3 regions of the Streptosporangium sp. NPDC002721 genome follow, and region 2 is predicted to be linked to each of the others. Evidence: riboswitches for the same ligand, from Rfam matches in the RefSeq annotation. Region 2 holds a riboswitch; each other region holds the start of a gene.

What was found. Region 2 has a riboswitch for cobalamin ahead of ACFYWM_RS02445 (ribonucleoside-diphosphate reductase subunit alpha). Riboswitches for the same ligand answer to the same signal wherever they lie in the genome.
Region 1: it holds a riboswitch for cobalamin, as region 2 does, so the genes downstream of both, cobN (cobaltochelatase subunit CobN) here and ACFYWM_RS02445 (ribonucleoside-diphosphate reductase subunit alpha) in region 2, are expected to answer to the same signal.
Region 3: it holds a riboswitch for cobalamin, as region 2 does, so the genes downstream of both, metE (5-methyltetrahydropteroyltriglutamate--homocysteine S-methyltransferase) here and ACFYWM_RS02445 (ribonucleoside-diphosphate reductase subunit alpha) in region 2, are expected to answer to the same signal.

What each region holds. Positions count from the first base shown of each region.
Region 1 covers NZ_JBIAQI010000006.1:127,928-138,374, forward strand. The annotation lists gene ACFYWM_RS09815 (AAA family ATPase) at 1-3,364, shown strand, start outside; gene cobN (cobaltochelatase subunit CobN) at 3,447-7,235, opposite strand; cobalamin riboswitch at 7,403-7,527, opposite strand; gene ACFYWM_RS09825 (precorrin-3B synthase) at 7,600-9,132, shown strand; gene ACFYWM_RS09830 (precorrin-8X methylmutase) at 9,129-9,755, shown strand; gene ACFYWM_RS09835 (precorrin-2 C(20)-methyltransferase) at 9,776-10,447, shown strand, end outside.
Region 2 covers NZ_JBIAQI010000002.1:43,674-54,120, reverse strand. The annotation lists gene ACFYWM_RS02460 (DUF5685 family protein) at 1-1,161, shown strand, start outside; gene ACFYWM_RS02455 (mechanosensitive ion channel family protein) at 1,288-2,418, opposite strand; gene ACFYWM_RS02450 (ribonucleotide-diphosphate reductase subunit beta) at 2,498-3,493, opposite strand; gene ACFYWM_RS02445 (ribonucleoside-diphosphate reductase subunit alpha) at 3,539-5,929, opposite strand; cobalamin riboswitch at 6,045-6,247, opposite strand; gene ACFYWM_RS02440 (tripartite tricarboxylate transporter substrate-binding protein) at 6,252-7,271, opposite strand; gene glmS (glutamine--fructose-6-phosphate transaminase (isomerizing)) at 7,515-9,335, opposite strand; gene ACFYWM_RS02430 (hypothetical protein) at 9,378-9,653, opposite strand; gene ACFYWM_RS02425 (N-acetylmuramoyl-L-alanine amidase) at 9,809-10,447, shown strand, end outside.
Region 3 covers NZ_JBIAQI010000046.1:47,607-56,035, forward strand. The annotation lists partial or broken gene ACFYWM_RS41480 (NB-ARC domain-containing protein) at 1-2,083, opposite strand, end outside; gene ACFYWM_RS41485 (lytic polysaccharide monooxygenase) at 2,916-3,422, opposite strand; gene metE (5-methyltetrahydropteroyltriglutamate--homocysteine S-methyltransferase) at 3,637-5,865, opposite strand; cobalamin riboswitch at 5,975-6,167, opposite strand; gene ACFYWM_RS41495 (zinc ribbon domain-containing protein) at 6,402-7,052, shown strand; gene ACFYWM_RS41500 (hypothetical protein) at 7,544-7,732, shown strand; gene ACFYWM_RS41505 (replication initiator) at 7,785-8,429, shown strand, end outside.

The DNA of each region.
Region 1 (10,447 bases), on a different contig from region 2:
GCACTGGCCGCAGGTGGTGATGACGCCGACCTCACGTCCTCTCGACGAGCTGGCGGTCCGGCTGGGCGCCCTGGGCGGGCTGGAACCGCCGGCCGTCCGCCGTTCGATCGCGGCCAACCCGCAGGACGCGCATCTGATGGTGCGCCATGCGGTGCTCGCCGACGCCGAGCGGCGCGAACGACGCGAGCAGGGCCGGCTGGTGCTGGTCGTGGACCAGTTCGAGGAGGTCTTCCTGCTGGCCGGGAGGAAGGAGCGGGAGGCGTTCCTCGACGCCCTGGTCGCCGCCGCGCGTGCGCCCGCGCTGGTCGTCCTGGCCGTACGCGGCGACTTCGCCGCCGAGTGCGCCGGCCACCCGGTGCTGGCCGACGCCCTGGAGGACGGGCAGTTCGTCCTCGGCCCGATGAACGAGTCCGATCTGCGCCGTACCATCACCGGGCCCGCGGCCACGGCGGACGTCGAGCTCGAACCCGGCCTGGTCGACAGCGTGCTGAGCGACCTGCGCTCGCACGCCGACGAGGGTGGCTACGGCGCCGGCGTGCTGCCGTTGCTGTCCCAGGCGATGCTGCTCACCTGGGACAGGCGCGACGGCCGTACGCTGACGAACAGGGCCTACGGACTGATCGGCGGAGTGGCGCACGCCGTGGAGTCGGCCGCCGAGGAGGTCCACGAGTCCCTGCCGGCCGACCGGCGGCGGCTCACACGGGACGTCTTCCTGCGGCTGGCCGGCATCGGGCCCGAGGGGCAGCCTGTGTCGCACCGGGTGCGGCGTGCCGAGCTGCTCGGCGCGTTCCCGGCCGAGCGGGCCGCGGACGTCGAGGCGGTGCTGGAGGCTTTCACCACCCGGCGGCTGCTCGTCGCGGGCGGCGGCGGCCAGGCCGGCGACGGCACCGTGGAGATCGCCCATGACGCGCTGCTGCGCTCGTGGCCCAAGCTGAGCGGCTGGCTCGACGAGGGGCGCAGCGATCACCTCGTCTTCCGCCAGTTCACGAACACCGCCGCGGACTGGCAGGCGAGCGGCCGCGATCCGGCGTTCCTCTACCGGGGCACCCGCCTGGCGGCGCTGCGGGAGGCGTACCCCCGCTGGGACGGCGACCCGGCACGCCGGGTCGCGCTGACCGGCACGCACCGCGCGTTCCTCGGAGCCAGTGAGCGCGCCTCGGCGCGGGGCGCGCGCCTGCGCCGCGCCACTGTCGCCGCGCTGGTGGTCCTGCTGCTCGCCTCCCTGGCCGGTGCCGGGATCGCGGCGGACCGCGCCGCCCGGGCGACCGCGCAGGAGAACGCCGCCCGCTCGCGCGAGCTGGCCGGGCGCAGCGTGGACCTGAGCGAGACCGACCCGGCGCTGTCCCGGCTGCTGGCGGTCGCGGCGCACCGGGTGGACGACACGCCCGAGTCCCGGCACAGCCTGCTGACCGCCCTGCTCAACCCGGCCCGCGCCGTGTTCACCGGGGACCGCGACGGCGTCTGGGACATGGCGTTCTCCCCCGACGGCAGGACCCTGGCGACGGCGGGACAGGAGGGCGCCGTCCGGCTGTGGGACACCGTGACGGGGCGGCCGATCGGAAATCCCATGACCACCCCGGGGGCGTCGGTGTACGCGGTGGCCTTCAGCCGGGACGGCGCCTCCCTGCTCAGCGCGAGCGGTTCGAGCATGGACGACGCCAGGGGTGCCGTGCGCGTGTGGGACGTCAGGAGTCAGCGTCCCCTCGGCGCGCTCCTGGAGCACCCGAGGCGCTTCGACAAGATGGACCTCAGCCGCGACGGCCGGACGGTGGCCGCCGTCAGCAGCGACAGCAGACTGTACGTATGGGATCTCGCCACCCGGCGGCAGATCGCGAGGCTCACCGGCGACCCGGTCACCGACTCGATCTCCGATGTCGCGCTCAGCCCGGACGGGCGAACGGCGGTCATCGCCGGTAGACACACACGGGTGTGGGACCTGACGCGGCGCCGGGAGATCAAGCCGGGCCTGGCCCGCGAAAGTGACCGCCAGCTGATGGAGGTGGCCTTCACCCCGGACGGCACACGCCTGCTCAGCACCGAGGACGAGGGACCCGCGCGCTGGTGGGACACCGCCGGCTACCGTCAGGTCGGCGAGCCTCTCACCGGCGCGGGCGAGACGCTGGCCATCAGCCCGGACGGCACGACACTGGCCACCGACGGCGACGGCTACGCCATCGCCCTGTACGACCTCGCCACCCGCAAGCCGGCGGGCACCCCGCTCGTGGGCCACACCCGCCCGGTGCAGGCTGTCACCTTCTCTCCCGACGGCACGACGCTCGCCAGCACCGACGCCGGCGGAACCGTACGCCTGTGGGACCTCACCGTCGGCAGGCAGGCCGGACGGCCCGTCACCACGGGCGACACCCGCCCGATCATCGGCATGGCGCTCAGTCCCGACGGCGGTACGATCGCCACGGCCCGCCAGACGGACGTCCTGCTCTGGGACCTCGCCACCCGCGGTCGTAAGGGAGAGCCGCTGGCGGCACGCACGGTCCTCGATGGACGCCTGACGGCCTTCGGCCCCGGCGGGAAAGTGCTGGCCACCGGCGAGTACAGCGGGAAGATCCGACTGTGGGACGTCGCCACCGGGCGGCAGACGGGAACCGCGCTGCCCGGCCACCTTCCCACGAACGAGACGGGGGGAAGGGCGTGGGTCCTCGAAGTGGCCTTCAGCCCCGACGGCACGACGCTCGCCAGCACCGGCTCGGACGGCAGGTTGCGGCTCTGGGACACGCGCGGCCATCGGCAGATCGGCCAGTCCCCGCAGGTGGGCGACGTCGCCCCGCTCGCCTTCAGCCCCGACGGCACGACACTGGCGACAGGCACGCCCGGCGGGGTGATCCGGCTGTGGGACCCCGCCACCGGCTGGGAGAAGGGCGCCCCCCTGCGCGGCCACACCGACAACATCAACGCGCTCGTGTTCGACACCCGGGGCACGACGCTCGCCAGCATGGGCTGGGACCGCACCATCCGGCTCTGGGACCTGCGCACCAGGAGCCAGATCGGCCAGCCCATGGTGATGCGGACGGGCGAGGAGATGTCGGCCTTCAGCCCCGACGGCCGGCTGCTCGTGAGCACCGGCCCGAACCGGGCGATCCGGTTGTGGGACGTCGCCACCCAGCGCCAGCTCGGCCGTCCGATGACCGGGCACACCAAGGCCGTGTCCGGGGTGGCCTTCACCCCCGACGGCCGCACCCTGGTCAGCGCCGGGCGTGACGCCACCGTCCGGTTCTGGAACCTGGCCCTGCCCACCGACCTCGAGGCCCGCGTCTGCCACCTGGCCCAGCGGCCGATCACCCCGCAGGAGTGGAACTTCCACCTGCCCGGCAAACCCTACGAGGCGGTGTGTCCACCGGCGGCATGACACACCCCCGGACACCCGACGACGTGCCGGCCCGGCACGTCGTCCCGGGCGGACCCGCCGCCGGGGCCGGTGAACCCGCGTGTCAGGCGCCGTCCTCCAGGTCGCCCTCGGACTTGAGGTAGACCTCCTGGAGGTCGCGCAGGATGGCGGGGTCGGGGTGCTCCCACATGCCCCGGTTGGCCGCCTCCAGCAGCCGCTCGGCGATCCCGTGCAGTGCCCACGGGTTGGACTTGGCCATGAACGCCTGGTTCTCCGGGTCCAGCACGTAGGTCGCGGCCAGCTTGTCGTACATCCAGTCGGCGACAACGCCGGTGGTGGCGTCGTAGCCGAACAGGTAGTCGACGGTGGCGGCCAGCTCGAAGGCGCCCTTGTAGCCGTGCCTGCGCATCGCGGCCAGCCAGCGGGGGTTGACCACCCTGGCGCGGAAGATCCTGGACGTCTCCTCGGAGAGCGTCCTGGTGCGGACCGCGTCCGGCCTGGTGCTGTCGCCGATGTAGGCGGCCGGGGCCTTGCCGGTGAGCGCCCGTACGGTGGCGATCATGCCGCCGTGGTACTGGAAGTAGTCGTCGGAGTCGGCGATGTCGTGCTCGCGGGTGTCGACGTTCTTGGCCGCCACGGCGATCCTGCGGTAGGCCGTCTCCATGTCCTGCCTGGCGGGGACGCCGTCGACGCCCCGGCCGTAGGCGAAGCCGCCCCAGACCGCGTACACCTCGGCCAGGTCGGCGTCGTCGCGCCAGTTGCGGCTGTCGATCAGCGGCAGCAGCCCGGCACCGTAGGCGCCCGGCCGGGAGCCGAAGATCCGCATGGTGGCCCTGCGCTCGTCGCCGTGCCCGGCCTGGTCGGCGAGCACGTGCGCCCGCACGTAGTTGAGCTCCTCGGGCTCCTCCAGCCCGGCCGCGAGCCGTACGGCGTCGTCCAGTATCGCCACGACGTGCGGGAAGGCGTCGCGGAAGAAGCCGCTGATCCTGACGGTGACGTCCACGCGCGGGCGGCCCAGCTCGGCGGCGGGGATGGGCTCCAGGCCGGTGACGCGGCGCGAGGCCTCGTCCCAGACCGGCCGCACGCCGAGCAGCGCCAGCACCTCGGCGACGTCGTCCCCGGCGGTGCGCATGGCGCTGGTCCCCCACACCGACAGCCCGACCGAGCGCGGCCAGTCGCCGGTGTCGGCGCGGTAGCGCTCCAGCAGGGAGTCGGCCATCGCCTGCCCGGTCTCCCAGGCCAGCCTGCTCGGCACGGCCTTGGGGTCGACCGAGTAGAAGTTGCGGCCGGTGGGGAGCACGTTGATCAGCCCGCGCAGCGGCGACCCGCTCGGCCCGGCCGGGACGTAGCCGCCGTCGAGGGCGTGCAGGATCGCGTCGATCTCGTCGGTGGTACGCGCCAGCCGGGGTACGACCTCGACGGCGGCGAACCGCAGGATCCGCTCCACGGTCTCGAGGTCCGCGCCACGCGCCCGGCTCTCAGCGGCCGGACCGGCCGGGTCTGCCGGACCTCCCGAGCTTTCCGGGCCTGTGGAGCCTGCCGGGCCGTCCCGATGGCCGGTCGCGCCCGCCGAGCCGGTCGAACCGGTCGTGTCGGAGCCGCTACCCGAACCGGTCACGCCGACGTCTCCTGCCGGGGTGTCCGCCCGGCCCAGGACCTCGGCGGTCACCTCCCCCGCCGCCGACGGGTCCCAGCCCCGGTGCTCCATCGCCTCGACCAGGGCGCGGGCCAGGGTCTCGGCCTCGTCGACGCCGATCCGTCCCGCGCTGCCGTCCTCGGCCAGGCCCAGGGCCTCACGCAGCCCGACGAGCGCCTCGCTGCCCGCCCACATCTGCCGGGCGCGGAGCATGGCCAGCACCAGGTCGACGCGCGGCTGTCCCTCGGGGGCGGCCCCCAGCACGTGCAGGCCGTCGCGGATCTGGACGTCCTTGACCTCGCACAGCCAGCCGTCGATGTGCAGCAGGAAGTCGTCGAACTCGGCGTCGTGCGGGCGGTCGGCGACGCCGAGGTCGTGGTCGAGCCTGGCGGCCTGGATCAGCGTCCAGATCTGGGCGCGGATCGCGGGCAGCTTGGCCGGGTCCATCGCCGCGATGGAGGCGTGCTCGTCGAGGAGCTGCTCCAGCCTGGCCATGTCCCCGTAGCTGTCGGCGCGGGCCATCGGCGGGACGAGGTGGTCGACCAGGGTGGCGTGGGCGCGGCGCTTGGCCTGGGTGCCCTCGCCGGGGTCGTTGACGAGGAAGGGGTAGATCAGCGGCAGGTCGCCGAGCGCGGCGTCCGGGCCGCAGGAGGCCGACAGGCCCGCCGACTTGCCGGGCAGCCACTCCAGGTTGCCGTGCTTGCCCACGTGGACCACGGCGTGCGCGCCGAAGCCGTCGGCCAGCCAGCGGTAGGCGGCCAGGTAGTGGTGGCTGGGCGGCAGGTCGGGGTCGTGGTAGATCGCGATGGGGTTCTCGCCGAAGCCGCGCGGCGGCTGCACCATGACCACCACGTTGCCGGAGCGCAGCGCGGCCAGCACGATCTCGCCCTCCGGGTCGCGCGACCTGTCGACGAACAGCTCGCCGGGAGCCGGGCCCCAGTGCTCCTCCATCCGCTCGCGCAGGTCCGCGGGCAGGGTGGCGTACCACTCGGCGTACCGGCTCGCCGCGATGCGCACCGGGTTCCCGGCGAGCTGCTCCTCGGTGAGCCAGTCCTGGTCCTGCCCACCCGCGGCGATCAGCGCGTGGATGAGCGCGTCGCCGTCCTGCCCGGTCACCCCGGGCAGCTCGTCCTCGGCGCCGATGTCGTAGCCGCGCTCGCGCAGCGCGGCCAGCAGCCGTACCAGACTGGCCGGGGTGTCCAGGCCGACGGCGTTGCCGATGCGGGCGTGCTTGGTGGGGTAGGCCGACAGCATCAGCACCAGCCGCCGCTCGGCGGGCGGGATGTGCCGCAGCACGGCGTGCCGCACCGCGATGCCCGCCACCCGCGAGGCCCGCTCGGGGTCGGCCACGTAGACGGTGAGCCCGTCCTCGTCGATCTCCTTGAAGGAGAACGGCACCGTGATGATCCGCCCGTCGAACTCGGGGATCGCGACCTGGGTGGCGGCGTCCAGCGGGGACAGGCCGTCGTCGTTCTCCTCCCAGGAGGCCCGGCTGCTCGTCAGGCACAGGCCCTGCAGGATCGGCACGTCCAGCTCGGCGAGCGCGCCGACGTCCCAGGCCTCGTCGTCCCCGCCCGCCGACGCGGTCGCCGGACGGGTGCCGCCCGCCGCGAGCACGGTCACCACCAGGGCGTCCACCGTACGCAGGACCTCCACCAGGCCGGGCTCGGCGGTGCGCAGGGAGGCGCAGTACACCGGCAGCGCCCGCGCGCCCGCGTCCTCGATCGCCGAGCAGAGCGCCTCGACGAAGGCGGTGTTCCCGGCCACGTGGTGGGCCCGGTAGTAGAGCACCCCGACGACGGGCCCGTCGTCTCCCTCCTGGTCGCGCGCCTCGCGCTCCAGCGTTCCCCACGTGGGGGTGGGCTCGGGCGCGGCGAACCCGTGGCCGGTGAGCAGCAGCGTGTCGGACAGGAAGTGGTGCAGCTCGGTCAGGTTGGCCGGGCCGCCGTGGGCGAGGTAGGCGTGCGCCTCGGCGCAGACCCCGCCGGGCACGGTGGACAGCTCCATCAGCTCGGCGTCGGGCGCCTGCTCGCCACCGAGCACGACGACGGGCCGGGGACCGGCGAGCAGGGCGTCCAGCCCCTCCTCCCAGGCGCGGCGCCCGCCCAGCAGGCGTACCACGACCAGCTCGGCGCCCTCCAGCAGCGGCGGGAGGTCGGCGGCGGTGAGCCTGGCGGGGTTGCCGAGCCGGTAGTCGGCGCCGCTCGCGCGGGCGCTCAGCAGGTCGGTGTCGGAGGTCGAGAGCAGGAGGATCACGCGCCACACTCCAGGAGAGGCAGGGCGGTACGGCCCAGGGGTGCCACTTCGTGGCAGGGGAACGGCGATGCCACGGTGTCCACGGTGTCGCGGGGGAACGGCGAAGAGCGCACGGAGCTTCCTCCCTCGGGGTCCTCGCCCCGGGTCGTCGTCGGCCGCGACGGCTGGAGTCTCCTGGCTCCCGGATCGGTGCTCACCCCGGCCTTCCCGCCCGTCGTCGGACAGTGGCCCGGGTGGGGTTCGCTCCCCGGTTACAGTGGCGGGACCGCGCCGGAATCACACCGGCTTCCTCCCTTTGCCGTCGCCACCGATGACACTACGGCAGTCCGGTTCGTTGCAAGAAACTGGCGTTAACATCCTTCGAGTGTCCATTGCCGACTTTTCCGGACGATCGCGACTCGACGCGTGCCCCGGGGCGCTCCAGGTCCATGCCGCCGCGGACGGCGGCCTGGCCCGCGTCCGCGTGCCCGGAGGTCGCCTCACCCCCTTCCAGCTGCGCGAACTCGCCGAAGCCGCCTCGGCGTACGGCGGCGGCGTCATCGAGCTGACCTCCCGCGCGAACGTCCAGGTGCGCGGCCTCGGCCCGGAGGACCCGGACAGCGGTACGGGCGGCGGTGCGGAGAACGGGTTCGCCGCGCGGATGGCGAGGGCGGGCCTGCTGCCCTCGGCGACACACGAACGGATCCGCAACATCCTCGCCTCCCCGCTGACCGGACTGGACGGACCCACCGGACCGGCCGAACCGACCGGGCCCGCCGCACCGACCGCACCGACCGCACCGGAGTATCCGCGCGGTGGGATCGTCGACGTCACACCGCTGGTCGGCGAGCTGGACCGGCGGCTGTGCTCCCGTCCCGCCCTCGCCGCCCTGCCGGGGCGGTTCATGTTCGCCCTTGACGACGGCCGGGGGGACGTGGCCGGTCTGGGCGCGGACGCGGGAATCCTGCCCACGGGACCGGACGAGGCCGCGCTGATCCTCGCCGGGACCGACACCGGACTGCGCGTCCCGCTCGGCGGAGCCGTGACGGCCCTGCTCGCCGCCGCCGAGGCGTTCCTCGACGAGCTGGCCACCCGGGACGTCACCGCCTGGCGGATCGCCGAACTCCCGGACGGCCCCTCCCTGATCGCCGCCCGGGTGCGAACCGCCCTCGGGATCTCCGGTACGCCTCCATTCACCCCGGTGAGGACGCGGGTCGTGACCCTCTGGCCGGTCGGCGTCATCGGGGGCACCGAAAACAACCTCGGAAACAACCTCGGGAACGCCCCCGGAAACGACCCGAGCAGCGGCATCGGGGACCCGGGCGCGCGGGTCGCGCTCGGGGTGGCGATCCCGCTGGGTCGGCTCACCTCCGAGCTGGCACTGCTGCTCGCGGAGGCCGCCTCGGGCGGGGAGATCCGGCTCACGCCGTGGCGCGGCGTGGTGTTGCCCGGCCTGGACCGTACCGAGGTCGCGGGCACGGCCGCCCGCCTGGAGGCCGCCGGGCTGGTCGTCGACCCCGCGTCGCCGTGGATCGGTGTGACGGCCTGCACCGGCCGTCCCGGCTGCGCCAAGTCCCTGGCCGACGTCCAGGCCGACGCGGCGACCACCATCGGCGTCGCCGTCGGCATGGCGGCCACACCGCCCGGAGACGAGCCATCCGAAAACGAGCTGTCCGGAAGCGAACCGTCCGGGAGCGGGCCGTCCGTGGCCCCGCCGTCCGGGAGCGGGCGGGGCACCGGTACGCTCCCCGTGCACTGGGCGGGCTGCGGCAGGCGCTGCGGCCGTCCGAGGGGGCGGGTCGCGGATGTGGTCGCCACCGGTGACGGCTACCGCCTGGAACTGGACGGCACCGGCCTGACCTGTTCCGGCATCGAGGAGACCGCGGCCGCGCTGGCGGCCGCCAGAGGGGAACTGTGATCGACTACGTCCGCGACGGCGCGGAGATCTACCGCCGCTCCTTCGCCACCATCCGCGCGGAGGCCGAGCTGTCCGGCCTGCCCGCCGACGTCGCCCGGGTCGCGGTCCGCATGATCCACGCCTGTGGAATGGTCGACCTGGTGAGCGATCTGCGCTGGTCACCCGGTGTCGTGGCCTCGGCGCGCGAGGCGCTCCTGGCGGGCGCGCCGGTGCTCTGCGACGCCATGATGGTCGCCTCCGGGGTGACCCGGCGACGCCTCCCCGCGAACAACGAGGTGCTCTGCACCCTCGGTGACCCCCGGGTGCCGGAACTCGCCGCCGAACTGGGCACCACCCGCAGCGCCGCCGCGCTGGAGCTGTGGCGCGACAGGCTCCAGGGTTCGGTGGTCGCGATCGGCAACGCGCCGACCGCGCTGTTCAGGCTGCTGGAGATGGTCGAGGAGGGCGCGGGCCGCCCCGCCGCCGTACTCGGCGTCCCGGTCGGCTTCATCGGTGCCGCCGAGTCCAAGCAGGCCCTCGCCGAGCACCCGGCGAACCTGGAGTACCTGGTCGTGGACGGACGGCGGGGCGGAAGCGCGATGACCGCCGCCGCGATCAACGCGATCGCTAGTGAGGAAGAGTGAGCGACGACGTGACCGGACGCGTGACCGGACGGCTGTGGGGCGTGGGGCTCGGACCCGGCGACCCCGAACTGGTGACCGTCAAGGCCGCCCGCCTGATCGGCCAGGCGGATGTGATCGCCTTCCACAGCGCCCGCCACGGCCGGAGCATCGCCCGCTCGGTGGCCGCCCCCTACCTGCGGGAGGGCCAGGTCGAGGAGGCGCTCATCTACCCGCTCACCACCGAGACCACCGACCACCCGGGCGGCTACCAGGGGGCGATCGACGACTTCTACGCCGCCTGCGCGGTGCGGCTGGCGGCCCATCTGGACGCCGGGCGCGACGTGGTGGTGCTGTGCGAGGGCGACCCGCTCTTCTACGGCTCGTACATGCACATGCACAAGCGCCTGTCGCACCGCTACGTCACCGAGGTCGTGCCGGGCGTGACGTCGGTGAGCGGCGCCTCGGCGGTCCTGGGGCGCCCGCTGGTCGAGCGGGACGAGGTCCTGACCGTGCTGCCGGGAACGCTCCCGGCCGAGGTGCTCGCCGAGCGGCTGGCGTCCACCGACTCGGCTGCGGTGCTGAAGCTCGGCCGTACGTTCACCAAGGTCCGTGACGCGCTGGCCGAGGCCGGGCGGCTCGACGAGGCCTGGTACGTCGAGCGCGCGACCACCGGGCAGCAGCGCCTGGCCCCGCTCGCCGAGGTCGACCCCGGC
Region 2 (10,447 bases):
GGGCACGCGGCCCGGCTCGCCACCAACTACGACGGCCTGATCATCTCGGTGCTGGCCGAGGCCCAGGCCCCGGCGGGCTCCCCGCACCGGACCGCCGGCCCCTGCGCGCTGCGCGGGTTCCGGCCGGCGGACGTGGTCGACGCGCGGGCCGGGGGTGTGCGGCTGGCCGCCACGGTGTCGCTGATCCTCGCGGCGGGCAAGCTGCGCGACCACGTGGCCGACGGCGACTCGGCGCCGGGCACCGGCGCGGCGCGCAGGATGCTGGCGTCCCGCTGGGAGGCGGCGGGGGCCCGGATGGGCGCCGGGATCGGGTTCGACACCACCTCGCTGGTCTCGACGGCCGAACGCCAGATCGAGCTGGAGAGCGGCCCGGGAGTGACGCTGCTGGAACTGACCGGCCCCACCGAGGAGGCCGTCGCCGCCGCGTTCGCGTACACCGCGACGCTCGCGGGCACCCCCGGCAACGCGGCGGCGCTGGCAGAGGCGGGCCGGTTCTTCGGCCGGATCGCCCACCTGCTGGACGCCGTGGAGGACCGGGAGGAGGACGCCGCCCGGGGCGCGTTCAACCCGCTGACCGCCACCGGCACCTCCGTACGGGAGGCGCGGCGATTGTGTGACGACGCCGCGCACGGCCTGAAGCTGGCGCTGCTGGAGCTGGAACTCGCCGACCGGCACCTGGTGGACGTGCTGCTGGACACCGAGGTGCGGCGGGCGGTGGACAGGACGTTCCGCCACGCCTCCGGCCCGGACCGCGGCCACGCCCGCGAGACGTGCGCCCGCCCGCACGGGGAGCGCCCGCACGGGGAGCACGGCCACTCCCCCACCGGGCACGCCCCCTCCCCCGCGGAGCACGACCACCTTCCCGAGGGGCACGGCCACTCCCCCACCGGACACGACCACGAGACACCGTCCCCGGCCGGGGAGGCGGGCCACTCCTACGAGCGGCCCGGATTCGTCCGCAAGTCCGCCGCCGGGGTGGGGACCTTTCTGACCTGCGGTCTGTGGCGGCCCCGGTGGAGTTCCCGGAAGCACGGCGCCTGGGACGAGCGCTGCTACCTCAGAGGATGCGACGGCTGCGGCTGTGACGGATGCGACGGGTGCTGCGACTGCTGCAAGTGCTGCAGCAAGTGCGACGGGTGCTGCTGCGACTGCAACGCCTGAGACTTCGGGAACTCCGGGAACTCCGGGGAGCGGCCCGCCGGACATCGCGGACGGCTCCCGGACCGATCGCGCCTCACGAACCGGACGGGCGAACCTGCCGTCCCAGCACCGGCCCCGGTCCCGGCCTCAGACCGGGTCCGGCTGTTCGCCGTCCTTCTCGCGGGCGCCGTCCCGCTCGCCGGGGCCGCCCAGACCCCGCGACATCAGCCCCGCGCCCATCAGCCCGGTGAGCGTCCCGGGGACGGTCGCGGACGGGGGCGGGGTCTCGACCCGGAAGCGGGGCAGCGCCTCGGGATACTTCTCGCGGACGAAGGCCACCATGTGCTCGCGCATGTCGCACTTGAGGTCCCAGGCGCTGGCGGAGTCGGCGGCGCTCATCAGGGCGCGCAGCTCCAGCAGCCCGTTGGGGAGGGTGTCGGTGACCTGGAGGGTCCAGTCCTTCTGGTCCCAGAGCGGGTGCTCGCGCAGGGCCCGGTAGAGCTCGGTGCGCAGCTCCTCCACCGGCACCGACCAGTCGACCCGGAACATCACGTGGCCGATCACCCGGCTGCTGTGCCGGGTCCAGTTCTCGAACGGGTTGGCCGTGAAGTAGGAGACCGGCAGGACCAGCCGCCGCTCGTCCCACAGCCGCAGCACCACGTAGGTGAGGCTGAGCTCCTCGATCCGGCCCCACTCGCCCTTCACCACGACGACGTCGTCCAGCCGGAGCGCGTCGCTGAAGGCCAGCTGGAGCCCGGCGAGCATGTTGCCCAGGGTCGACTGGGCGGCGATGCCGACGACGACACCGGCGATACCGGCCGAGGCCAGCAGCCCGGCCCCGAGCGCCCGCACCTGCGGGAAGGTGAAGAGCATCGCGCCCAGCGCGACCACGATGATCACCGCCGAGGCGACCCGGCGGACCAGGGTGATCTGGGTACGGATGCGCCGGGCCCTGCGGTTGCCCTCGCCCTCGACGGTGATCAGGCGGTCCAGCACCACGTCGGTGACCGCGTAGGCGGCCTGGATGACCAGCCAGGTGGCGCACCCGATCATCGCCAGGCTGAGACCCCGGTCGATCACCTGGCCGATCGAGGCCGTCGCCATGGTCGGCTCGTAGATGGTGTGGGCCGTCGCCACGGCGGCCGTGGCGAACCCCGGCCAGGTGCAGCGGCGCACGAGCGGACCGGCGAGAACCCATTTCTCACCGATCAGCCGCGAGCGCAACACCCGTCGCACCACCTCCACCGCCACGACGGCGGCGGCAACGGAAACAATCATCATGATCCAGCCGGACACTTGAGGCGTCCCCCTCGACGTCTTTCATCCTCGTCGTCATCTTTCCTGGATCACCAGCTAATCAGAAGGATTCGTCGAATGTGACATTCCCTTCCACGGCTATCTGGTAGGCCGAAACCCGCCGCTCGAAGAAGTTGGCCAGCTCCTGCACGTCCTGCAACTCCATGAACGCGAACGGGTTGGCCGTGCCGTAGCGGGCGGGCATCCGCAGCCTGACCAGGCGCTGGTCGGCCACGTACTCCAGGTACTGACGCATCTGGTCCACGCCCATCCCGAGCAGGCCGTCCCCGCACAGGTCGGCCGCGAAGGCCAGCTCGGCCGCGACCGCCTCCTCGATCATCCGGGTCACCTGCTCGGCGAGCTTGTCGTCGAACAGGTCGGGCTCCTCGGCCCGTACGGTCTCCACGACGCTGAACGCGAACTCCATGTGCATGGACTCGTCGCGGAACACCCAGTTCGTCCCGGTGGCCAGGCCGCCGAGCAGGCCCCTGGAGCGGAACCAGTACACGTAGGCGAAGGCGCCGTAGAAGAACAGGCCCTCGATGCACGCCGCGAAGCAGATCAGGTTGAGCAGGAACGCCCGCCGGTCCTCCCGCGTCTCCAGCCGGGTCAGCCCGCCGAGCGAGTCGATCCAGCGGAAGCAGAACTCCGCCTTGTCCCGGATCGAGGGGATGTGCTCGACCGCGGCGAAGGCCTTGACCCGCTCGTCGTGATCGGGCAGGTAGGTGTCCAGCAGGGTCAGGTAGAACTGGACGTGCACGGCCTCCTCGAACAGCTGCCTGCTGAGATACAGGCGCGCCTCGGGGGCGTTGAGGTGCTGGTAGAGGTTGAGGACGAGGTTGTTGGCCACGATCGAGTCGCCGGTGGCGAAGAACGCCACGAGGCGGTTGATCAGGTGGCGCTCCTCGGGCGTCATCCTCGCCAGGTCGGCGAGGTCGGAGGTGAGGTCCACCTCCTCGACGGTCCAGGTGTTGCGGATCGCGGCCCGGTAGCGCTCGTAGAACTCGGGGTAGCGCATCGGCCGCAGGGTGAGGTCCATGCCGGGGTCGAGCAACATCGGTGAAACGCCTTTCTCAGAGCTTTCGGGGAACCGGGACGACGGCTACTGGCACGCGTCGCAGTACTCGGGGTTCTCCAGGGAGCAGGCGATCGCCTCGGGATCGGCGACCGGCGCCGCCACGGTGGCCTGCGCGATCCGGGTGGCCGGGCGCGAGCGCAGGTAGTAGGTGGTCTTGAGGCCCGACTTCCACGCGTAGGCGTACATCGAGGAGAGCTTGCCGATGGTCGGCGTGGCCATGAAGAGGTTCAGCGACTGCGACTGGTCGATGTAGGGGGTGCGCGCGGCGGCGAGGTCGATCAGCGCCTTCTGCGGCAGCTCCCATGCGGTCCGGTAGAGCGCCTTCAGGTCGGCGGGGATCTCCGGGATGTCCTGGACGGAGCCGTCGGCGCGCTTGATCGCGTCGCGGACCAGCGGGGTCCACAGCCCACGGGCCTGGAGGTCTCGGACGAGATAGCGGTTGACCTGGAGGAACTCCCCCGAGAGGGTCTCACGCTTGAAGACGTTGGAGACCTGCGGCTCGATGCACTCGTAGCAGCCCGCGATGGAGGCGATCGTGGCCGTCGGCGCGATCGCGACCATCAGCGAGTTGCGCAGGCCCGTCCTGGCGACCCGCTCCCTCACCTCCGCCCACTCCGCGGACCTCGCCGCCCCGTAGTGGTCGGGGTGCAGCACCCCGTCGGCGGCCCTGGTCTCCCCGTACGAGGGATGGCGGCCCCGCTCCACGGCCAGGTCGGAGGAGGTGCGGTAGGCGGCGAGCGCGATCTCCTCGGAGATCCGGGTGGACAGCTCCAGGGCGCGCGGCGAGTCGAACGGCAGCCGCAGCGCGAACAGCACGTCGGCCAGGCCCATCACGCCGAGCCCGATCGGGCGCCACCTCCGGTTGGCCGCCTCCGCCTCGGGGGTCGGGTAGAAGCCCAGGTCGATGGTGCGGTCGAGGAAGCGCACGGCGGTACGGACGGTCGCGCGCAGCCGCGCCCAGTCGATCGCCTCCCCGGAGTCCGCCGAAAGGTGGGCGGCGAGGTTGATCGAGCCGAGGTTGCAGACGGCGGTCTCCGCGTCGCCGGTGACCTCCAGGATCTCGGTGCAGAGGTTCGACAGGTGGATGACGTTCTGGGGCCTGGCCGTCTGGTTGGAGGTCCGGTTCGCCGCGTCCTTGAAGGTCATCCAGCCGTTGCCGGTCTGGGCGAGCGTGCGCATCATCCGCCCGTACAGGGCGCGGGCCGGGATCTGCCGGGTGAACCGGCCCTCGGCCTCGGCGGCCCGGTAGGCGTCGTCGAACGCGGAGCCGTACAGGTCGGTGAGGTGCGGGACGTCCTTGGGGTCGAACAGCGACCAGGTCCCGTCGTCCTCGACCCGGCGCATGAACTCGTCGGGGATCCAGTTGGCCAGGTTCAGGTTGTGCGTGCGGCGGGCCTCCTCGCCGGTGTTGTCGCGCAGTTCCAGGAATTCCTCGACGTCGGCGTGCCAGGGCTCCAGGTAGACGCAGGCCGCGCCCTTGCGCCGGCCGCCCTGGTTGACCGCGGCGACGCTGGAGTCGAGCGTGCGCAGCCAGGGCACGATGCCGTTGGAGTGGCCGTTGGTGCCCCGGATCAGCGAGCCCCGCGAGCGGACCCTGGTCCAGGCGATCCCGATGCCCCCCGCGTACTTCGACAGCCGCGCGACCTGCCCGTAGCGGTCGTAGATGGACTCCAGCTCGTCGCGGGGCGAGTCGAGCAGGAAGCACGAGGAGAGCTGGGGCCTGCGGGAGCCGGAGTTGAACAGCGTGGGCGAGCTGGGCAGGTAGGAGAGGGTGGCCATGAGCGCGTACAGCTCGGTGGCCTCCTCGACGCTCTCGGACAGGCCGCAGGCCACCCGCAGGAAGAAGTGCTGCGGGCGCTCCAGGACCTTGCGGGTCCTCGGGTGACGCAGCAGGTAGCGGTCGTAGACGGTACGCAGCCCGAAGTACTCGAACCTGGCGTCGGCCCCCGGGTCGGCCAGCGCGTCCAGCACCCCGGCGTGGGCGGCCACGAACTCCGCGAGCCCGTCCTGGATCAGCCCCGCCTCGTGGGTCGCGGCGATGGACTCGGAGAACTCGCGGACGCCGTGCTCGGCGGCCTCGTCGGCGATCAGCTCGGCCAGCATCGCGGCGGCGACCCTGGAGTTCTCGGGGTCGGTGATCACCCGCGCGGCGGCCTCGTCGATCGCCAGCCTGCGCTCGTCCGCCGCGTTCGCGGCGTTCGCGGCGTTCCCGGCGTTCCCGGCGTTCGCGACGCTTCCGGCTTTTTCTGCGCCCTCGGCGTTCCCGCTGTTCCCGGCACTCCCGGCGTTCTCGGCGGCGCCACCGCCCGCGACGGCGGCACCCGCGACGCTCTCGCCGCCTCCGTCGCCCGCCGCGGTCTCCGCCGTACCGCTCACTGCGGTCGCCGCCGCGGTCTCCGCCAATGCCTGTGTCACGTAGTGCCCCTCGCTCGATCGGACTTCCCCGTACGGCTCCGCCGGATGGGCACGCGTCCGCGAGCGATCCCGGGCACGCCGGATCGCCTCGTTCCGCGGGCCCTCCCACGAGGCCCTGGACAATCACGTCACCGGCAGGTCTTCGGACTCACGGGCACACCACACACGCCTACCGGCCGTCGCTTCCCAGGCATGGTTCGCCCAGTGCTCAAATGACGGCTTTCGTTCCCGTTCACCGCTGCGGGGCAGTCCCGGAATCTCACCGGGTTCCCTCTTGCCTCGCCCCTCGCGGGGCGAACCAGCAACGAGCAGGATCCTACATCTAGGGGCGTCTGACGCAACTACCCCAACAAGTTGTGGCGGAGGACTTCAGCAGCCCGAGCTCGTGCAGCACGCCCCGGGTGCGGGCCGTCTCGGTGGAGAGCCACTGGCGGAACTCGTCGCCGCTGAGATAGACCCGGCTCCAGCCGCGGGAGGCGCACAGGGCACCCCAGCGCGGCGCGGCGTCGATCCTGTCACACAGGGCGATCGCGGCGTCCCGGTCCCCCGGGCTCATGCCCTTGGGGCCGAGCAGCCCGCACCAGTCGCTGTACTCCAGCCGGACGTCGACCTCCATGAGCGTCGGAGCGTCGATCCCGTCGATCCGGCCGCCGGAGGAGACCACCAGGGGCCGCAGGCGGCCCGCGGCGATCTCGGGCCGCAGGGCGCGCGCCGATCCCAGCAGGGCCGCCACCCTGCCGACCTGGAGCGCCTCGGCGGCGTCCTCGGGGGCGAGGTACCCGGCGTACTCCAGCAGCCGGGCGTCCACCCCGAGGCACTTGCCGATCATGCCGTAGAGCACGTGGTCGGAGCCGCCCTCCGACCGGCCGCCGACCGTCAGGCCCGCGGGGTCGTCGCGCAGCCGCGCGACGAAGTCCTCGAAGGTGCGCAGGCGGGAGCCGGAGGGGACGACCAGGACCGTCCAGTCGCCGACCAGGCGGGCGATGGGGGTGGCGGCGTTCACCACGGCGGCGGTGTTGGCGATCTCCGCGGCGGCCACCATCGGCATCGCGGTGACGAGCAGCCTGCCCTCGCGCGCGAAGGGGCCGCGGAAGGCGCCGAACGCGTCGCGCGGGGCGGAGCCCAGGGGCCCGGCCCGCTCGACGGTCATCGCGGTGCGCACCAGCCCCGACTGGACCAGGACGGTCGCCAGCCTGCCCGCGATCCCGTCCCAGCCGTGGCCGTCGGCGGTCGGTTCGAGGATGAACAGGCGCCTCACCACCCGGCCGGCGTCACCGCCCGCGCCGCACCCCGCGGCGAGCACGGCCCCCGCCGCCAGCGCGCAGAACCTCCTACGGCGCATGAGCGCCCCTCCCCCCGGAGAACCCCCTATTCCATAGGTTACTTTCACGTCACTTTCTGTGACTAAGTGGGGTATGCCCGAACTCTCGGCGGCCCGCGTACCGGGCCGCCGAAAAGGACCTCGGCCGTCCGGGCACCGAGGACGGCCGCCCCGCGCGGACGCCGGGAAGCGCGGCGCCGGGAAGCGCGGCGCCCCCGCCCCCGGCGGGCCGGGGACGGGGGCGAGAGCGAGGGCGCGGGGAGGTCACTCCACCGTGACGCTCTTGGCCAGGTTCCTGGGCTTGTCAACGTCCCGTCCCAGCGCCACCGCGGCGTGGTAGGCGAAGAGCTGGAGCGGGATCGACAGCAGGATCGGGTCCAGCTCGGTCTCGTTCTTGGGCACCACGACGCAGTCCTCGGCCAGCTTGGGGTCGGCCGTGCGGTGGCCCACCATGAGCACCCGGCCGCCCCGGGCGCGGATCTCGCCCAGCGTGGTGAGGTTCTTGTCCAGCAGCTCGTCGTCGGGGACGATCGCCACCGTCGGCATGTCCGGGCCGATCAGCGCGAGCGGCCCGTGCTTGAGCTCGCTGGCCGGATACGCCTCGGCGTGCACGTACGAGATCTCCTTGAGCTTCTGCGCACCCTCGCGGGCCACCGGGTAGCCCCTCACCCGGCCCACGAACATCATGCTCGGCGACTCGGCGTACCTGCCCGCCAGCTCCTTGATCTGCGGCTCCAGCGCCAGGATCTCCTTGATCTGGTCCGGCAGCCTCCGCAGGCCGTCGCAGATCCTGCGGCCGTCGGCGGGGGACAGGTCGCGCACCCGGCCCAGGTGCAGCGCGAGCAGCGCGAACGCCACGGCGGTCGAGGTGAACGCCTTGGTGCTCGCCACCGAGACCTCGGGACCCGCGTGCAGGTAGACGCCGCCGTCGCACTCGCGGGCGATCGCGCTGCCCACGGTGTTGACGATGCCGAGCACCCTGCCGCCCTTGCGCTTGAGCTCCTGCACGGCGGCGAGGGTGTCGTAGGTCTCCCCCGACTGGCTGATCGCCACGTAGAGGGTGTCGGCCTCCACCACCGGGCTGCGGTAGCGGAACTCGCTCGCCGGCTCGGCGTCGGCCGGGATGCGCGCCAGCTCCTCGATGAGCTGCGCGCCGATCTGGCCCGAGTAGTACGCGGACCCGCAGCCGATGATCTTCACCCGGCGGAACGAGCGGGTCTCCCGCGCGTCCATGTTGAGGCCGCCCAGGTGGGCGATGTGGAAGCGGTCGTCCAGCCGCCCGCGCAGCGTCCTGGCCACCGTGTCGGGCTGCTCGGAGATCTCCTTGAGCAGGTAGTGCTCGTAGCCGCCGGTGTCGTAGTGCCCGGCCTCCCAGTCGACGGTCAGCGTCTCCTTGGCCGTCTCCCGCGCGTCGCTGGCGAAGGTGTTGAACCCGTCGGCCCGCAGCACGGCGATCTCGCCGTCCTCCAGGTGCACCACCTGGCGGGTGTAGCGGACCAGCGCGGCGACGTCGGAGGCGGCGAACATCTCCTTCTCGCCGATGCCCAGCACGATGGGGCTGCCGTTGCGCGCCACGACCACCTCACCGGGACGCTCGGAGTCGATCACCGCGATCCCGTACGTGCCGACGACCCGCTTGAGCGCGGTCCGCACGGCCTCCTCCAGCGAGTCGGCCTCCTTGACCGTACGGGAGATCAGGTGCGACAGCACCTCGGTGTCGGTCTCCGACAGGAAGATCGCCCCGTCGGCCTCCAGCTTGGCGCGCAGCTCGTCGGCGTTCTCGATGATGCCGTTGTGCACGACGCCGATGCGCTCGTCGGTGGACAGGTGCGGGTGGGCGTTGACGTCGCTGGGCGCGCCGTGGGTGGCCCAGCGGGTGTGGCCGATGCCCAGGCCGCCCTTGAACCGCGCGGGCACGACCGCGGCCAGGTCGGCCACCCGCCCCTTGACCTTGCGCATCTTGAGGCCCTTGTTGGAGATCACCACCCCGGCCGAGTCGTAACCCCGGTACTCAAGACGCTGCAGGCCCTCCAGCAGGATGGGGGCCGCGTCCTTGGGCCCCACGTAGGCCACGATTCCGCACATGTACCGCTCCTTGTCCGTAAACGATCGGGGTGCCGCCGTCCGCTACCCGTAGACGATCCGGCGAAGCTGTCGCAGGGAGAGTTCGGGTGCCGCGACACGGCGCACCGCCAGCTCGGCGGCGACCCTGGGGAAGATCTCGTCGTTGACCAGCCCCCTGGCCTTGAGCTCCGCGTGACGCCGCCGGACGAACTCGTCGACGGGCTCGGAGAAGTAGGCCAGCACGTCCGCGACGACCCGCGCCGCCTCGCCCGGACCGAGCGCGCTCGTCCGGGTCAGGTGGGTGATCAGATCCTCGTGCGGATTCCGTGCCGTGGACACAGAGCAGGACCATACGCATCCGGGAGAGAACACACCAAGTTTCCTGCCCGATTTCGGGCAGAGAATCTCTTCAACATCTCAACCCCGCCACAATGAGCGACAGTCGGTAATCTCTGATAACTCTAGGTAGTTACCAGAGGGGGAGGAACACCGCCATGCGCCGCCTGCCGGGGATCACTGCCGTCGCCGCTCTCACCGTCCTGGCCTCAGCCGCCCCGACCTCGACTGCCCTGATCTCGGCCGTCCCGGCTTCCGGCGCCCCGGCCCCGGTCGTCCACGCGGACCGGCCGACGGGGCTCCGGACACCCCCGGCCCCCGCCGGGACCGCGACACCGCCCGGCGCGCCGACGGGGGCGCGGTCCGGCAGGCAGGCCGCCTTCACCGAGGCGGCGCGGCGGTACGAGGTGCCGGAGAGCGTGCTGCTCGCGGTCTCCTACCTGCAGTCCCGCTGGGAGGGTCACGGCGGGCTGCCCAGCGTCTCCGCCGGATACGGCCCGATGCACCTGATCGACGGCCGGGCCGAACCCGGGCGCCCCCACGGCGCCGGGGAGGACCCACGCGGCGACGAGACCCGGCCGCGCGTGATCGCCCTGCCGCCGATGGAGACGAACCCGCCGGAGGACACCCTGCGACGGGCCTCGCGGCTGACCGGCCTGTCCCCCGGCCGGCTGCGCGAGGACGCCTCCGCCAACATCATGGGCGGCGCCGCGCTGCTCGCCGACCACCGGCGCCGAGTCGGCAGAGGTCCCGGCGGGGGCTCCCTCGAGGATCCGGCGAGCTGGTACGACGCGGTG
Region 3 (8,429 bases), on a different contig from region 2:
TCAGGCTTCGCGACCTGGTCCGCACCCTGACCCGGCTCCTGAGGACCAGGCGTCTCTTCCCGCCGGGGCTCCACAGGGCGACCCTGCCCTTCACCGAGCGGGTGGCCAGCCACGAGCCGTCCGGCGCGACCGCCACCCCGGCGAGCCCCGCCGTCCCGTTCCGCAGGACGGCCCGCCTGCTCCCGTCGGCGTTCCAGAGGCGGCCCTTGCCCCGCGTGGAGAGGGTGACCAGCCACGAGCCGTCCGGCGCGACCGCCATCGCGGCGAGCCTTCCCGTCCCGTTCCGCAGGACGGCCCGCTCGGTGCCGCCGATCCCCCATATCTGCACCTTCCTGCTCCCGGAACGGGTCACCAGCCACGAGCCGTCCGGCGCGACGACGACCTCGTGGACCGGCCTGCCGTGGGTGGCCAGCGTCGTCCGGGTGGTGCCGTCGGTCTTCCAGACCTGCGCGCCGCCGTCGCGGGCGTGCACGACGAACCGCGAGCCGTCCGGTGTGACCGACACCTCGTTGAGCCGTCTCGTCGCCGAGGTCAGGGTCCGCAGCAGGCAGGTGGTGCCGTCGTCGGGCAGCGGCCAGCGGGCCCGCAGGAAGGTGGTCTCGTTCTCCTGGCTGTAGCGCTCGACCGACGCCCGCATCGGCGGGAACGCGTAGAGGCGGGCCAGCAGGTTCGCCGTGGACACGGCGTCCGACTCGAAGGGGGTGAGCAGGTGGGCGCTGCGGGAGATCAACCGGCGGACCCCGGCGACGGAGCGGGAGGTCGACAGCGCCAGGTCCGACTCCGCCGCGGCCACCCCGAACGCGCGTACGCGGGCGACGAACCAGCGCACGTCGTGCAGCAGCGACTCCAGCTCCCGGTATCTCCTCGCCTCGGAGAGGTGGAACAGCAGGTGGTCCCAGAGGTAGGGGACGGTCCGGGGCAGCCGCCACCATTCGGCGTCCGCCGTGAGGTCGTCGTCGGGTATCAGGTTCCTGGCCTCGTCGAGGAAGTCGCGGTTGGCGGCCTCGAGACGCTCCTCGCCCAGCCCGCCCGCCGAGCGGACGGCGGAGCGGACGACGTCGTGGATCATGATCGACGGCGCCGCCCCCCTGGCGTGCCGCCTGCTGATCAGCGAGAGGTCCTGGAGCCTCGCGCAGAGCCGTTCGGCCTGCTTGGAGGTGAGCCCCGCGGTGCCGCGCCAGAGCAGCTCGACGACCGCGGCCGGTATCTCGACGTCCTCGGGGAAGACGCCCAGCTCCAGGAAGCGGGCGCGGTCGAACGCGCCGAGGGCCTCAAGGCCGAGCTCGACGGTGGCGAGCACCGCGCTCTCCCGCTGGGAGGCGACGGTGACGTCCAGGATGGCGGGTACGGTCCGGCCGAGCCGCTCGACCGCCCGGCGCGCGGCGACGTCGGCGTTCGTCCCCGTGCCGTGCTCGTCGCGCAGCCGCGCGTTCACGAGGGAGAGCAGCAGCGGCCATCTCCCCGTCAGGCCCACCAGGTCGCTGACGACCCCGGGGGCCATCGGCGGCAGCCCCCGGCTCAGCACCTGGACGGCCACCCGCGGCGCCATCTCATCGACGATCATCGCGATCGCCTTCGGGGGCAGCGCCCGGGGCAGCCGGGTCGTCACCAGCACCCGGGACCTCGCGGCCGCCGACAGGAAGGGGCGCAGCTGCTTGAGGCTCCACACGTCGTCGACCACGAGCAGCACGCGGCCCCGCTCCGCCAGCGCCTCGGCCATCCGGTGACCGGCCTGCTCGGGACTGGAGAAGTCCGGCCGGACGCCCAGCACGGCCTCCGTGACGTCGTTGGCGAGCGCCGCGATGTCGGCACCGGCGCGGTCGCGGCCCACGGTGACCCATACGACGCCGCCGCCGAACCGTTTCCGCACCTCGTCGCTGTGACACGCCTCCAGGGCCAGGGAGGTCTTGCCGAACCCGCCCGCCCCGGCGAGACCGGTGGTCAGCCCGACCGTGCCCGAGGCCCTCATCGTCAGCGTGGAGACCACGTCGTCCAGCTCGGTCCTCCTGACCCATCCCGGCTGCCTGTGCGGCACCAGGAAGAGCCCGCCACGCGTGCGCGACTCCCTCAGTCTGGGCGTCACCCATGTCAGCAGGACGACGAGGGAGGCGGTTAACCCGAAAACAACCACCCATTCGATCCTGTGCTCGACGACCGTATCCGGGAGATATTCCTCGACAATTCGCACCGGAAGTCCGACCAGAATTCCAAAAACCACCAGAATCGCCGTGGCGACATCGGGGATTCTTTTTGTGCGACGAGCCACCGACCACCTCTACAGTGCCGACCCCTGCCCCGACGGGCGCCGGGACCCTGGACGCACGATATCTGTTCCCCATTGCCCTTGAGTTGAATCACCGATGTTTTGGCAATTAAAGCGCATGCGAAAAGCCGTGTTGCACACTTTGAGCTGCTATGTCCATGGCATCTCCCCTCGCCATTCCATCCCTCATTCAAGAGAGATCCTTTCCCGTGACGCCACGATCACCCTCGGCGACCTCGCGAACCGTCCGGGAGCCGGGCGAAGGAAGGCCGGAGAACGACGAAACCGCCCCCGCGCCCGCCGGGCCGGAGACGGCACAAAAGGCCGTCGGGCCACGGAGGGCGCGGAAGCGGTTCGGATCGCCTTGTCTCGTCTCGCTTCGCCCCTGCCGGATCGGAGCCACCCGATCCGGCAGGGGCGACCGGACAGGAACGGTCGGACCGAGGCGGTCAGACCGAAGTGATCAGACCGGAACGACCGGACCCGGCCGATCAGGCCCGGTCAATCAAACCCGCCGGATCCCCGGCCAGACCCGCCGGATTTCCGGTCGGACCTGCCGGATCCCCGGCCAGACCCGCCGGATCCCCGGCCAGACCCGCCGGATTTTCGGTCGGACCTGCCGGATCCCCGATCAGACCTGCCGGATTTCCGGTCAGCGCTGCAGGTCGACGCAGGAGTAGAAGGCATTGGCGGTGTCGGCGATGTTCCAGACGGCGAGCACCTTCAGGCGGCCGGTCCTGTTACCCAGGTTCACGTTGTGCGAGACGGTGGCGCCGGGCTGCCTGCCGCCGTCGTTGAACACCGCGATCCGGGTGTTGCCGATGAAGTACTCCCACGTGCTGGTGGCGTGGCGGGCGGTCAGCACCCAGTTGAAGGTGACCGAGTTGCCCACGCTCGTCGCCGGCCAGCCCTTGCTCTCGTTGCTGAGCTGCGAGAACCGGCCGACGTTGCCGTGGCAGTTCTTCAGGCCCTTGGGACCTTCCACGCTCTGGGGCTCGTAGATGATGTCACCGCAGCCGGTGACCCGGCCCTGGGCGCACATGGCCTGACGGCTCGGCGGCGACGAGATGTAGCCGTGCGCGTTGGCCGGTGACGCGACGAACACGGTCGAGGCGACGGCGATGATCGCCATCGCGAGGAAGGTGACCGTTCTGCGCATATCCTGCTCCTTCGCTGGGGGGTGACTCGAATATAAAAGAAAGTTTCCTAACAGTAAATATTCGAGTCATGAAAGATTCGGGAGCAAGTCAGGCGTGACGACCTCCGGCCGGACCCCGGGAACAACGGGCGTCCGGGCATGACAGGGCGGCGAGAGGGGGTGTGACCCGGACGGGTCACACCCCCTCGGACACGATGACCGCCAGACCTCTAGATCACTGGACCGTTTCCGCCCGGACGCGCAGGGCCGCCTCCACCATGTTCCTGAGGCTGGCCTCCGTCTCCGGATAGCCGCGGGTCTTCAGGCCGCAGTCGGGGTTGACCCAGAGCAGCGCCGGATCCACCGAGGCCACGGCCGTGCGCAGGGCGTCCTCGATCTCACCGGCCGAGGGCACCCTGGGCGAGTGGATGTCCCATACGCCGGGCCCGATGCCGCGCGTGTAGCCGAAGGCGCGCAGGTCGTCCAGGAGTTCCATCCGGGAGCGGGCCGCCTCGACGCTGGTCACGTCGGCGTCCAGGTCGCCGATCGCGCCGATGATCTCCCCGAACTCCGAGTAGCACATGTGGGTGTGGATCTGCGTACTGTCGGCGACCCCGCCGGTGGCGAGCCGGAACGCGGCGACCGCCCACTCCAGGTAGGCCTCGCGGTCGGCCCGCCGCAGCGGCAGCAGCTCGCGCAGCGCGGGCTCGTCGACCTGGATGATCCTGACGCCCGCCGCCTCCAGGTCGCGGGTCTCGTCGCGCAGGGCGAGCGCCACCTGCCTGGCGGTCTCGCCCAGCGGCTGGTCGTCGCGGACGAAGGACCAGGCCAGCATGGTCACCGGGCCGGTCAGCATGCCCTTGACCGGCTTCTTCGTCCGCGACTGCGCGTAGGAGGCCCAGCGCACCGTCATCGGCTCCGGACGGGAGACGTCGCCGAACAGGATCGGCGGGCGGACGTAGCGGCTGCCGTACGACTGCACCCAGCCGTGCTCGGTGGCGGCGTAGCCCTCCAGCGTCTCCGCGAAGTACTGGACCATGTCGTTGCGCTCGGGCTCGCCGTGCACCAGCACGTCCAGGCCGATGTCCTCCTGCAGCGCGATGACGCGGTCGATCTCGGCCTCCATCCTGCGCTCGTACCCGGCCTTGTCGATCTCGCCCGAGCGCATGGCGGCGCGGGCCTGGCGCACCTCGCCGGTCTGCGGGAAGGAGCCGATGGTGGTGGTGGCCAGCGGCGGCAGGCCCAGGTCGGCGTTCTGCACGGCGAGCCGTTCGGCGTGCGGCGCGCGCGGGGTGCCCTCGCCCAGGGCGTCCAGCCTGGCCCGCACCCGGGGGTTGAGGAACCGCTCCGCGACGCTCTCTCCCGCGACGACCTCCTCGCCGTTCAGCGCCCTGCCGATCCGTACGACCTCGGCGACCTTCTGCCTGGCGAAGGCGAGCCGCTCGCGCAGCCGCGGGTCCAGCGAGGTCTCGGCGTCCAGGTCGAGCGGGACGTGCAGCAGCGAGCAGGAGGTGCTCACCACCAGCCGGTCGCTCAGCCCGAGCAGCGCCGCGCAGGTCGACAGCGCCTTCGCGGTGTCGGTACGCCAGACGTTGCGGCCGTCGACGACCCCGGCGACGAGGGTCTTGCCGGGCAGCCCCCCGACGGCGGCCAGCGCCTCCAGGTTGCCGGGTGCCGAGACGAAGTCCAGGCCGACGGCCTCGACCGGGCCGCGGGCCAGGATCTCCAGCGCGGGCCCGATCTCACCGAAGTAGGTGGCCACCAGCAGCCGGGGGCGGCTGCTGAGCTCGCCCAGCCGCGCGTAGGCCCGGCGCAGCGCGGCCAGCTCCTCCTCCGTACGGTCGGCGGCCAGCACCGGCTCGTCCAGCTGCACCTCGGCCACCCCCGCCGCGGCCATCCGTTCCAGCAGCTCGGCGTAGGTCTCCAGCAGGCCGTCCAGCAGCCGCAGCGGCGCGAAGCCGGGCACGGTGGACTTGCCCAGCAGCAGGAACGACAGCGGCCCGACCAGCACCGGCCGGGTCTCGACGCCCAGCCGCCGCGCCTCGGCGTACTCGGCCAGCGGCTTGCTCCAGTCGAGCCGGAACCGGGTGTCGGGTCCCAATTCTGGAACCAGGTAGTGGTAGTTGGTGTCGAACCACTTGGTCATCTCCAGCGGCGCCACCCCCTCGGCGCCCCGCGCCATCGCGAAGTACGGATCGGCCGCCCCGGCGAACCGCTCGGGAACCGCGCCCACCAGCGCGATCGCATCCAGCACGTGGTCATACAGGGAGAAGGTGTTGGACGGCACCGCGTCCAGCCCCGCCCCCGACAGCTCCCGCCACGCCCGCTCCCGCAGACCGGCCGCCGTCTCCTGAAGGCCGGCGGCGTCAACCCGCCCGGCCCAGTAATCCTCCGTCGCCCGCTTCAACTCGCGACGGCCCCCGATACGGGGATACCCCAAAACGGTCGTGGTGACCTTGCTCATGGCGTCCTTCCCTCGGCTCATGCCATGCCGCCCCACGGCCACGCGGAAGGAACGCACGGGAAAGACGCATCCCAGGCCCTCCCACGAGGCCACGGATCACCGCGCACCGGACGGCACACGGGCGGCTGGCAGGTCTTCGGACTCGCGGGCATCACACACAACTCCTACTGACCGTCGCTTCCCAGATGACACGCACCCAGTGCCGATGACGGCGTTCGTTCCCACTCACCGCTGCGGGGCAGTCCCGGAATCACACCGGGTTCCCTCTTACGACTCCCGACACCAACACGACACCGGAAGAACCAACCGCGCAACGAGCATAACCCGCCCCCACCCCCCAGCAGAGCCACCACCCGACTCCCCGGAAAGCACGGATCACCACGAGGTATCAAGACTCCCGGGGCAACGACCGGCAAACGCGCTCAGACCGCACTGGCCAGGTCGCGCATGTGTGGCTACCGGGAGCTGCGGAGTGGCTGGCCGTGCGGGACATCCTCGACAGCCGCAAGGGACACACCGTCAAGCGAGGTGGCGCCGTGGGTGCTCCTCTCCCCCTCGACTACCGGGAGCACCGCTACCTGCTGACCGGTGTGCTGCGCTGCGGTCGTCCCGTCGCGGGCGGGGGCGTGTGCAACGTGCCGCTGAGAACCAAGAAGACGAAGGACGGCAAGCGACACATCTACTTCTGTCCCGGTCAGGACGTGGGCGGCTGCGGTGGAGTCGCGCGGCGCGGGGACCTGGTCGACTTCGCCATCTCGGAACTCGTGCTCGGCCAGATGGAACTCGCCCAGTACACGGACGTGGACGACGCTCCCCTGTGGACGAGGGAGGAAGAACTCACCGACGTAGAGGAGCAACTGGAGGAACTGACCCGGCAGTGGCGGGCACGGAACATCTCCAACAACCTCTACTTCCGCAACGCCGCCGACCTGGAAAGCGACATCGCCCGGCTGCGCGCGGAGAAGAACAAGATCATGGGAAGGGCGGAACGCCAGCGGGCGAGCATGGTCACCGACATCAAGGAGATCCGGCGGCGCTGGTACCTCCCGGAAGCGGAGGGCGGGCTACCGCTGTCCCGGAAGCGGGCGCACGTCCGAGAGATGCTGCACGCGGTGATCGTGCACCCGGCGGGCAAGGGGCGGGCCACCTTCAATCCCGACCTCCTCGAACCGGTGTGGATGGAGTAGACGTCCTGGGACGTCCTCGACCCTCAAGGGAGCTGAGCACCTGACCGACAGGTGACAGCTCCCTTACTTGTTGGCCCTGACGATCAGATGCAGCCGTACGCAGCCGGACGCCACCGGACGACAGGGGACGACTCGGAAGACGTCCCGGCGGAAATTCCCGCACGCATAATTTCCCGGCCACCGTGGCAAAATGACCATAGATAATTTCCCCCGTCTTTCGGGAAGCAGCGAGAGACCAGACGCGACACATTCGAGCGCAGTACGCCACCGGGCACCACGAAGACGAGAGCCGTTCCGCTGGGGGGACCCGGCCAGCGGCAGGCCAGCACTACAGGCAGCGCTCACTGGTTCACCGTCGCGCGACCTCGACACTCCATCAATCTCGCTGACGAGTGCCGTTCCTCCGCAGTCATGTCTTTTCCGCATGCCTGCCGATGGCACCTGCCTTTTCCCGAAATGGCGTGGGAACTCCGCAGAGAGAAAGGAGTCCTTTGGTACCTCCCGAACTGGTACCGCACGCCGCGCTTGTACGGGAGTGGTCCAAGCGCAAGATCGCCGAGTCGCCTCGGTGGTCACCCGAGAAATGGCGGCGCATCGCCGCCATCCACGGCATCGAGCTGGCCGACGGGCCGACCCGCGCCGAACCCCCGCCCCTCGAAGCCGAGAGGGGGGCCGTGTGAACCCGGCCCCTCCTTCGCCCCTGACATCCTGGCCGCCCTGCAACGCGCGGCCATGCCCGACTTCACCCGCTGGCAACGCATGGTCTACGCCACGGGCGGCTGTGCCCAACCGGTCCGCCTGCACGGTGAACGCCTGACCTTCGACGGCGCGACCGGTGAGATCCTCGACGTCTACCGAACGGCCGACGAACCGACCGGGTTCCTGCTCACGGCCTGCGGCAACCGTCGCGCCTCCCGGTGCCCGGCCTGCTCGGCGGTCTACAAGGACGACACCTATCACCTCATCATCTCCGGCCTGCGCGGCGGCAAGGGCGTCCCCGAAGATGTGGGCGGGCATCCCCGTGTGTTCGCCACCTTCACCGCTCCCTCCTTCGGCGCGGTCCACGCTCACCGCACGAGCAAGGACGGCAAGACCCTGCCCTGCCGTCCCCGGCGCGACTCCCCCACCTGCCCCCATGGCCGGTATGAGGGCTGCGGCAAGCGTCACGACCGCGATGACCCGCAGGTGGGGCAGCCGCTCTGCGTGGACTGTTATGACTACCAGGGCGCGGTCTTGTGGAACGCTCACGCGGGAGAGCTGTGGCGCCGCTTCACCCAGACACTCCCCGCCGTCCTGGCTCGGCAGCTCGGCGTGCCTCGTGCTCACCTGCGTGAGGTGCTGCGCCTGTCGTATGCCAAGGTCGCCGAGTACCAAGCG